DNA from 2 places in the Enterobacter cloacae subsp. cloacae ATCC 13047 genome. Region 2 is predicted to be linked to the other one. Evidence: predicted binding sites of a transcription regulator. Region 2 holds the regulator's gene; the other holds the start of a gene.
The links. The regulator PhoB, encoded in region 2, activates phosphate uptake and scavenging genes when phosphate is short. The targets are predictions, from matches to a motif close to CTGTCATAAAACTGNCNNAT.

Region 1: the regulator PhoB is predicted to act here: its motif matches at 3,370-3,389, upstream of uvrB (excinuclease ABC subunit UvrB).

The regions. Positions count from the first base shown of each region.
Region 1 covers NC_014121.1:2,999,829-3,005,061, forward strand. Annotated here, with positions in the region: gene yvcK (uridine diphosphate-N-acetylglucosamine-binding protein YvcK) at 122-1,030, shown strand; gene uvrB (excinuclease ABC subunit UvrB) at 1,102-3,117, opposite strand; gene ECL_RS14495 (ABC transporter ATP-binding protein) at 3,869-4,591, shown strand; gene bioD (dethiobiotin synthase) at 4,554-5,233, opposite strand, start outside.
Region 2 covers NC_014121.1:1,186,325-1,191,557, forward strand. Annotated here, with positions in the region: gene sbcC (exonuclease subunit SbcC) at 1-636, opposite strand, end outside; gene sbcD (exonuclease subunit SbcD) at 633-1,838, opposite strand; gene phoB (phosphate response regulator transcription factor PhoB) at 2,026-2,715, shown strand; gene phoR (phosphate regulon sensor histidine kinase PhoR) at 2,737-4,032, shown strand; gene brnQ (branched-chain amino acid transporter carrier protein BrnQ) at 4,441-5,233, shown strand, end outside.

The sequences.
Region 1 (5,233 bases), 1.8 Mb from region 2:
TACAGAATACGCCAAAACAGCAGATTCGCATTGATATACGTCATTTTGCCCTGGCTGAGGCATCGTCTTTTAGGGGTAGTTAGGTTACTGTTACGCAGATCGAACGTGATAAGGAATAAGTATGCGCAATCGCACTTTTGCGGATCTTGACCGGGTGGTGGCACTGGGTGGAGGCCATGGTCTGGGCCGGGTGATGTCCTCTTTGTCATCCCTTGGCTCAAGACTGACAGGGATAGTAACAACAACGGATAACGGCGGATCGACGGGGCGGATCCGACGCGCAGAAGGCGGCATTGCCTGGGGCGATATGCGTAATTGCCTGAATCAGTTAATTACCGAACCGAGCGTCGCCTCGGCGATGTTTGAGTACCGTTTTGGCGGTAACGGGGAGCTTTCCGGGCATAACCTTGGAAATTTGATGCTTAAAGCGCTGGATCACCTGAGCGTGCGCCCGCTGGAAGCGATCAATCTCATCCGCAATCTGCTCAAAGTGGATGCGTTCCTGATCCCGATGTCTGAACAACCGGTCGATTTGATGGCCATCGACGTAGAAGGTCATGAAGTGTACGGCGAAGTGAATATTGATCAGCTTACGCTGCCGCCGAAAGAGCTGATGACTTACCCGGCCGTTCCCGCCACGCGCGAAGCGGTTGAGGCCATCGCCGAGGCGGATTTGATCCTGATTGGCCCGGGCAGTTTTTACACCAGCCTGATGCCGATTTTACTGGTGAAAGAGCTGGCGCAGGCCCTGCGCAGAACGCCCGCCCCGATGGTGTACATCGGTAATTTAGGCCGCGAATTGAGTCCGGCAGCGGCCAGCCTGTCGCTGGCGGATAAACTGGAGCTGATGGAGCAGTACGTCGGTAAAAAAATCATCGACGGTGTTGTGGTCGGGCCGAAAGTGGATGTAACGGGCATTGGCGATCGCGTGGTGGTGCAGGAGCCGCTGGAGGCCAGCGATATCAAATACCGTCATGACCGTCACTTGTTGCGTGACGCGCTGGAGAAGGCGATTCAGGAGTTGGGTTAGGCTCGTTTTGTGCGGCCTGATGCCCTCACCCTGGCCCTCTCCCACAGGGAGAGGGCGAAAACACGCTGCTTTTAAGATGCGGCGATGAAAAGATCCCGCAGCTGATGCAGCTGGTCGCGAATTTGCGCTGCCTCTTCGAACTCCAGGTTCTGGGCGTGCTGCATCATCTGCGCTTCCAGCTCGTGGATTTTCTGCTGCAGCGCTTTCGGCGTCAGCGCGACGGTATCTTCCTCCACCACGGAACGCGCCTTGCCGCGTCCTTTCGCTTTGGTCTTCGCGATGTTCTGACCCAGCGCCAGAATATCCACCACCTTCTTGTTCAGACCCTGCGGCGTAATGCCATGCTCTTCGTTGTAGCGCTGCTGTTTCTCGCGACGGCGTTCCGTTTCGCCAATCGCTTTCGCCATCGACGGGGTGATTTTATCGCCGTAGAGAATCGCTTTACCGTTGACGTTACGCGCGGCGCGGCCAATGGTCTGGATCAGCGAGCGCTCTGAACGCAGGAAGCCCTCTTTGTCAGCATCGAGGATTGCCACCAGCGAGACTTCCGGCATATCCAGACCCTCTCGCAACAGGTTGATCCCCACCAGCACGTCAAACTCGCCCAGACGCAGGTCGCGGATAATTTCCATACGCTCCACGGTATCGATATCCGAGTGCAGATAACGCACCTTCTCGCCGTGTTCTTCCAGATATTCGGTCAGGTCTTCCGCCATACGTTTGGTCAACGTGGTGACCAGCACGCGCTCGTTGATTGCCGAACGGGCGCGGATCTCGGAGAGCAGATCGTCCACCTGCGTCGCAACCGGACGGACTTCGATCACCGGATCCAGCAGCCCTGTCGGACGAACCACCTGGTCAACCACCTCATCGCCCGATTTCTCCAGCTCGTAGTTGCCCGGCGTCGCCGAAACGTAAATGGTTTGCGGTGCCAGCGCTTCAAACTCTTCAAACTTCATCGGACGGTTGTCCAGCGCCGACGGCAGACGGAAGCCGTACTCAACCAGCGTCTCTTTACGCGCGCGGTCACCGCGATACATCCCGCCGATCTGCGGGATCGTGACGTGGGATTCGTCGATCACCAGTAACCCGTCCGCCGGAAGGTAGTCAAACAACGTCGGCGGCGGCTCGCCCGGCCCACGACCGGAGAGGAAACGGGAGTAGTTTTCGATGCCGGAGCAGTAGCCCAGCTCGTTCATCATCTCCAGATCGAACTGGGTACGCTGGCTCAGGCGTTGCTCTTCCAGCAGTTTATTGTTCGCCAGCAGCACCTTACGGCGTTCCGCCAGCTCCTCTTTGATCTCTTCCATCGCCTGCACAATACGCTCGCGTGGCGTTACGTAGTGCGTTTTCGGGTAGATGGTGTAACGCTGAATAACGGACTCGACGTGGCCGGTGAGCGGGTCGAACAGCGACAGGCGTTCCACCTCTTCGTCAAACAGCTCAACGCGCAGGGCAATGTCGTCCGATTCCGCCGGGAAGATGTCGATAACCTCGCCGCGCACGCGGAACGTACCGCGCTGGAACGCCTGGTCGTTACGGGTGTACTGCAGCTCCGCCAGTCGGCGCAAAATCGCGCGCTGATCGATGATCATCCCCTGCGTCAGGTGCAGCATCATCTTGAGGTAGAGATCCGGGTCGCCCAGACCGTAGATGGCAGACACCGATGCGACCACCACCACATCACGACGCTCCAGCAGCGCCTTCGTCGCCGAGAGACGCATCTGCTCAATGTGTTCGTTCACCGAGGCATCTTTCTCGATGAAAGTGTCAGAGCTCGGCACATAGGCTTCTGGCTGGTAGTAATCGTAATACGAGACGAAATACTCCACGGCATTCTCCGGGAAGAACTCTTTCATCTCGCCATACAGCTGCGCCGCCAGCGTTTTGTTGGGCGCCAGCACCATGGTGGGGCGTTGCAGATCCGCAATGACGTTGGCGATGGTGAAGGTTTTACCCGAACCGGTCACCCCCAGCAGCGTCTGGTGTGCCAGCCCATCTTCCAGCCCCTCTTCAAGACGACGGATCGCCTCAGGCTGGTCGCCAGAAGGACGGAAAGCAGAATTCAGTTTGAACGGTTTACTCATGGGCGACAACCTGGTGATGTAAAAAGCGGCAGGTGAGTAATTTTACTCGTTGTGGCCAGGAATGCCAGTAAAAAACACTGGATGTAAAACCAGTAGCGTGTCACGATATTTAGCATAGCACCCGAAGGATTAGCGTATTCCCGGTCAAAATTTCGACTGAGACGACATAAAACACCAGCCCTACCCGGTTATCCCCAGAACATTTTCATTTTTAACATTTGTCAAGCCAGGTAATGGTAGTTTTATGGTAACCGGTGACACTTTTATGACGGCAATTGATTTTATCTAACCAGTTAAATCTTAAAGGATATTTTCCAGAGCCGCGTTTCGCGTCAATTTGGGCGTAACCCGCGTCTTCTCTCGCTTATCGCGTGTTTTCTAACTCTAATGCACATGGTTATCCACAGGAATAGTGGATAACTGCGTCCAGCCCATACAGACTGCCGCTCAGCAAATTCCCGGTTTTTCCCACGAGGCGGTGACAAAAAATTTTTATCGCTAATTTTTGCCAATCAACCGTTGCGTTATTCATAACCAATCAATGAGATCTTGCTCACAATTCAGCCATTTCAGTCCCTGCACCACCGCTAACAGTTCTGGCACTGAGACAGTGCAATCCGCTTATCGATCGGTCGTTTTGCGACGGCATTATCCTAAAAAAGCCTCTTTTTTAATCAGTTCAACGGTTCTGGCAGGAGATTTGCAGATTCATTAACGAGCCTCACCCACATACATTTTTAAGGAGAGAAAGATGTTGAGTCTGCGTGCAGTCAATCAGTTTTACGGAAACCAACATACGCTATGGAATGTCGATTTGGATTTACCGCAGGGCTTATGCACAGGGGTGATTGGCCTGCCCGGCATGGGAAAAACCACCCTCATCAACTGCATCACCGGCGCGTTACCGGTGCAGAGCGGAACCATCGTCTGGCACGAAGCCGGTGCCCCGCCCTGTGATTTACTGCGTCAGGCACCGGATCAACGCGCGCTGCCGGGGATTGGCTACGTGCCACAGGACCGACGGATTTTTTCGCAACTGACTATTGAGGAAAACTTGCACATCGCCATGCGGGCGACAGGGGCAACGGACACGCGTGCAAAAAGCGATGTCTATGACCTGTTCCCGCAGCTATGGGCGCTGCGACAGATTCGGGCGAACGGGCTCTCCCCGGACGATCAGTATCAGCTGGCGCTGGCTAACGCGCTGGTCAACCGACCGCGGGTATTGATTCTGGATGAGCCGCTGCAGGGCGCAGGGTACAGCTTTGCTCAGAAGCTGGGCCATCTGCTGGCGAGGCTTAATCGTGAGCTGGGGATGACGGTGTTACTAGCCGAGCAGCAGCTGTCGTTTATCCGCCGGGTAGTGGATCGCTTCTGTATGCTGTATCGCGGGCGTAACGTGGCCCAGGGCCACGTTACCGAGCTGGATGACGAGCTTATTGCCCACTGGATGTCGCGGGAAGCAAGGCACTGAGGTCGAGGTAATGTCCGGTGTCGGCGTGCTCAGCACCGTCCGCAAGCCATGGGATCTCCCCAAGGAACGGCGCGGGAAGCACTCGCCTGAGCGTGGCCAGATACTCCTGGTGACGCTTACCGGGTGCGACCACGTCGTTGGCTATCCAGCCCGCCAGACGCAGCCCGGCCTGCTGAACGGCCTGTGCCGTTAACATGGCGTGGTTGATACAGCCGAGCTTCACCCCGACCACGAGGATCACCGGAAGCTGCTCGCGCTGGACCCAGTCCGCAAACGTCAGTTCGTCCGACAGCGGCGTAAACCAGCCCCCTGCGCCTTCCACCAGTACCCAGTCAGCCTGGCGTTCCAGTGCGCGCAGGCCGTCCGAGAGCACGGAAAATGCGATGGGGCGGCCTTCGTCGGCGCTGATAATGTGCGGCGACGTCGGCTCGGCAAAGGTATAAGGATTCACCGCCGCATAGTCCAGCGGCAGCGTGCTGTTACGCTGCAGCGCCAGCGCGTCGGTGTTGCGTAACCCCTGTGCCGTCATCTCACTTCCGGAGGCGACGGGCTTGTACCCGGCGGTGGTTTTGCCCTGCAGACGAGCCGCCTGCAACAGTGCGGAACTGACCACCGTTTTACCCACTTCGGTATCCGTTCCAG
Region 2 (5,233 bases):
TAACACCACGCCTGCGGCCTGCGCCTCGCACATCTCAAGCGCGTTACGGGCGGCCTTATGTTTCTCGAACACCATCGCTGAGATCTGACCGTAGATCTCGGTGCCGGTCAGCTCTTCCAGCAGTTCGGCGCGATCGCCCGGTTTAGCGTTGAGGAAGGCGGCAAACTGCCCCTGGGAGAGCAACATTGAACGGGTAAAACGGCTATAATCCAGCCCGGTGAGCGCGGCGGTTTGCTCCAGTTTGTCCGTCACTTTATCGGCCAGAATTTTACCGTCTTCACAACGCGCCAGTTCGACGCGCGGTGCCTGCAGGTTTCCGTCTGGTTGATTGCGCGCGCGGTTCTGGCTCCAGAACGCACGATACGCTATGCCTTTTACCTCAAACTCCACCTCGGCCAGACACTCGGCGGTATCGCGGGTCATCAGGTCGTTTTGTGCCTGGGAGACTTTTTGCAGACGCGGTGTTTCGTGGTAAAGGGCCAGACAGATGGCGTCGAGCAGGGTCGTTTTCCCGGCACCGGTCGCGCCGGTAATGGCGAACAGCCCGTTGCTGGCAAACGGCTCGGCGGTAAAGTCAATTTTCCACTCGCCCTTAAGGGAGTTGAGGTTTTTCAGACGCAGGCTCAGAATTTTCATGCGTTTTCTTCCTCATCGCTGAGCGCGTGCAGGGTATGAAGGAACAGCTCGTTAAGCCTTGCGCGCGTGGTGTCGTCAATCTCTTCCTGCGACAGTCGGCGTTCAAATACCTCTTCCACCCTCAGTTCGCTGAGCGTTTCACGCTGTGCACCCAGCAGAATTTTCTCGCGCTGTTCGCGGCTGCGGCGAACCAGTAAGACCTCGACGGGCAGATCTTCCGTCAATGCCTGAATTTTACGCTGCATATCATGCAGGTAGCCGTCGGTCGTGATTTCAATATCCAGCCAGATGGGCGGATTTTGCTCGACACCGCGCCACTGCTCCAGCTGAGCGGTAATCGCCGCCAGATCGCCCTTCAGCACCGCCAGCGGTTGGGTGACGGGGACCTCCAGCGACTCCACGGCACTGAGTTTGCCCTCATTAAAACTCACCAGGTGCACACATTTGGCTTTGCCGGTCTCATCAAAACTGAGCGCAATGGGCGAGCCGCAGTAGCGAATGTGCTCGCAGCCGCCGATGACCTGCGCCCGGTGAATATGCCCGAGCGCGATATAATCCGCTGGCGGGAAATTTTGCGCCGGGAAGGCGTCCAGCGTACCAATATAGATGTCACGCACCGCGTCACTTTTACTGGCGCCGACGGTAGTAAGATGCCCGGTGGCAATCACCGGAATGGCCTGTTCGCCGCGCAGGGCGCAGGCATCCGTATGTTGCTGGTGATAATAGTCCGTGATGCTCTGCAACAGATGCTGCTGCTTTTCCCCGCCGGACATCCCCGCCTGGCTTTGCACGATATCGCGTGGGCGCAGGAAGGGCACCGGACACAGCACCGCTCCCGGTGTACCGTCACGTTTTTTCAGGATCTGCGGAGCATGACCGGCGCTGGCTACCACGGTCGTGTTAAGGAAGGCCAGGATATCGCGGGATTCATTCAGCGTTGCGACGGAGTCGTGGTTACCGGCGACAATCACCAGATGACAGCCGGTTTGTTGCAGATTTACCACGAAGCGGTTGTAGAGCTCACGCGCATAGCTTGGCGGCGAACCGGTATCGAAAATGTCACCCGCAACAATAATCGCGTCCACCTCGTGCGATCGGGCCGTGTCCAGCAGCCAGTTCAGGAACGCTTCATGCTCCGCTGCCCGGCTTTTGCTGTAAAAGTTTTGACCCAGATGCCAGTCCGAGGTGTGTAATATGCGCATAGCGAATCCGTGGCAAAAAAAGGGAATGGGGATTATAAACTTTCAGAAGCTGGAAAATAACCGCTGTAATAAAACAACAGTTTGCCATTTTACGTGGTACTGTTTTTCATAAATCTGTCATAAATCTGACGCATAATGACGCCGCATTACAAACTTGTAACTTAAATAAGATAAGACAGGGCAAAGTATGGCGAGACGTATTCTGGTCGTAGAAGATGAAGCTCCAATTCGTGAAATGGTGTGCTTCGTGCTCGAACAAAATGGCTTCCAGCCGGTTGAAGCGGAAGATTATGACAGCGCGGTGAACCAGCTGAATGAACCCTGGCCCGATCTGATCCTGCTTGACTGGATGTTGCCTGGCGGCTCCGGACTGCAGTTTATCAAACACCTCAAGCGTGAAGCGATGACCCGCGATATCCCCGTTGTCATGCTTACCGCGCGCGGTGAAGAGGAAGATCGCGTGCGCGGCCTTGAGACCGGCGCGGATGATTACATTACCAAACCCTTCTCACCGAAAGAGCTGGTTGCCCGTATTAAAGCTGTGATGCGCCGTATTTCACCGATGGCGGTGGAAGAGGTCATTGAGATGCAGGGCCTGAGCCTTGATCCCACCTCGCACCGTGTTATGACGGGCGAAAATCCCCTCGACATGGGGCCTACCGAATTCAAACTCCTGCATTTCTTTATGACTCACCCGGAGCGTGTTTACAGCCGCGAACAGTTGCTGAATAACGTCTGGGGAACTAACGTGTATGTCGAAGACCGGACGGTTGACGTACATATCCGCCGCCTGCGTAAAGCGCTGGAACTGAGCGGCCACGATCGCATGGTACAGACGGTCCGCGGCACGGGTTATCGTTTTTCTACCCGTTTCTGAACAATGACAGGAGTGTGACGCGTGCTGGAACGTCTGTCATGGAAAAGGCTCGTCTTTGAACTGATCTTATGTTGTATTCCGGCCTTCATTTTGGGGGCCTTTCTTGGATACCTGCCGTGGTTTCTGCTGGCGTCTGTGACCGGGCTGCTGATCTGGCATTTCTGGAACTTACTGCGCCTCTCCTGGTGGTTGTGGGTTGACAGAAGTATGACGCCTCCCCCAGGAAGCGGGAGCTGGGAGCCGCTGCTTTACGGCCTGCACCAGATGCAGATGCGTAATAAAAAGCGCCGTCGCGAGCTGGGAAGCCTGATTAAACGCTTTCGCAGCGGTGCGGAATCGCTGCCGGATGCGGTGATTCTGACCACGGAAGAGGGGACAATCTTCTGGTGTAACGGTCTCGCCCAACAGCTGCTGGGCCTGCGCTGGCCGGACGATAATGGCCAGAACATCCTCAACCTTCTGCGTTATCCGGAGTTCACGCAGTATCTGAAAAAACGTGATTTCACGCGTCCGCACAATCTGAAGCTCAACAATGGCCGTCATCTTGAAATACGTGTGATGCCCTACAGCGATCGGCAATGGCTGATGGTAGCGCGTGACGTCACCCAGATGCACCAGCTGGAAGGGGCACGACGCAACTTCTTCGCCAACGTGAGCCACGAGCTGCGCACGCCGCTGACGGTGCTGCAGGGCTATCTGGAGATGATGCAGGAGCAGACGCTTGAAGGTGCGCCGCGTGAGAAGGCGCTGCATACCATGCGCGAGCAGACGCACCGTATGGAAGGGCTGGTGAAACAGCTGCTGACGCTGTCGAAGATTGAGGCGGCTCCGACGCTTGCCTTAAATGACACTATCGACGTACCGATGATGCTGCGGGTAGTGAAGCGCGAAGCGCAAACCTTAAGCCATAAAAAACATCATCTGACCTTTGACGTCGATAACAGTCTGAAGGTGCTCGGGAGCGAGGATGAACTGCGGAGTGCTATCTCTAACCTGGTCTATAACGCGGTTAATCATACCCCAGAAGGAACGGATATTATGGTGCGCTGGCAGCAGACACCAACGGGGGCCGAGTTTAGCGTCGAGGATAACGGGCCGGGCATTGCGCCTGAGCATCTTCCACGTCTGACCGAGCGGTTTTACCGGGTAGATAAAGCCCGTTCCCGGCAAACGGGGGGAAGTGGGCTGGGGCTGGCCATTGTGAAGCACGCGGTGAATCACCATGAAAGCCGCCTCGATATTCAAAGCACGCTGGGCAAAGGAACCCGTTTCAGTTTCGTTATACCGGAACGATTAATTGCCAAAAAGATCGCCTGACGGCGGGTGTGTCATTTTACCTTTCCACGGGCCAGCTATTGCTGGCCCGTTTGCTTTGCAGTAAAGCGAAACGCGAATGAATTTTATACGGCTGGTGCTTTTTTGTTCGCATGATTAGCCATGGCTTTTTCATGATATTAGCGAATTATTCTGGTTGGTATTTTCATGCTGGCATATTGTTCTGGTTTTACGATCCCTCCTTGCCTTTAAACGTTATAAGCGTTTAAATTGCCCCCCAGATACTGTCAGACCGACTGTATTTGCGTGGTAAATCGAAAAACTATTCTTCTCCACGCCAGGACGGGAGCATATCCCGCTGAAATTGAGCAAAATTTCCGCTGTATCGTCCCATTGGGATGGCGAAAATCTCAATATATTCAACACCACATCCACAGGCAGTAAGGTTTTATGACCCATCACTTAAAATCGCGTGACATCATCGCGCTGGGCTTTATGACATTTGCGCTGTTCGTTGGCGCAGGCAACATCATTTTTCCCCCAATGGTTGGCTTACAGGCGGGTGAACACGTCTGGACAGCAGCATTTGGTTTCCTGATCACTGCCGTGGGCCTGCCGGTGTTGACCGTGGTTGCGCTGGCGAAAGTTGGCGGCGGCGTTGATAGCCTCAGCACCCCAATTGGTAAAGTGGCTGGCGTTCTGCTGGCAACGGTGTGTTATCTGGCCGTTGGCCCGCTGTTTGCGACCCCGCGTACCGCGACAGTCTCCTTCGAAGTGGGGATTGCGCCACTGACCGGTGACGGTGCGATGCCGCTGTTTATCTACAGTCTGGTTTACTTCGCTATTGTGATTCTGGTCTCCCTCTATCCGGGCAAACTGCTGGATACCGTGGGTAACTTCCTGGCTCCACTTAAAATTATCGCGCTGATCGTGCTGGCGGTTGCGGCCATTATCTGGCCTGCGGGTCCTATCAGCAGCGCGATGGATGCCTACCAAAACGCGGCCTTCTCTAACGGATTTGTGAACGGCTATCTGACCATGGATACGCTGGGCGCGATGGTGTTTGGTATCGTTATCGTGAACGCTGCCCGTTCTCGTGGTGTGACCGAAGCGCGTCTGCTGACCCGCTATACCATCTGGGCTGGTCTGATGGCCGGTGTGGGCCTGACGCTGCTCTATCTGGCGCTGTTCCGCCTGGGTTCCGATAGCGCCACGCTGGTCGATCAGAACGCGAATGGTGCGG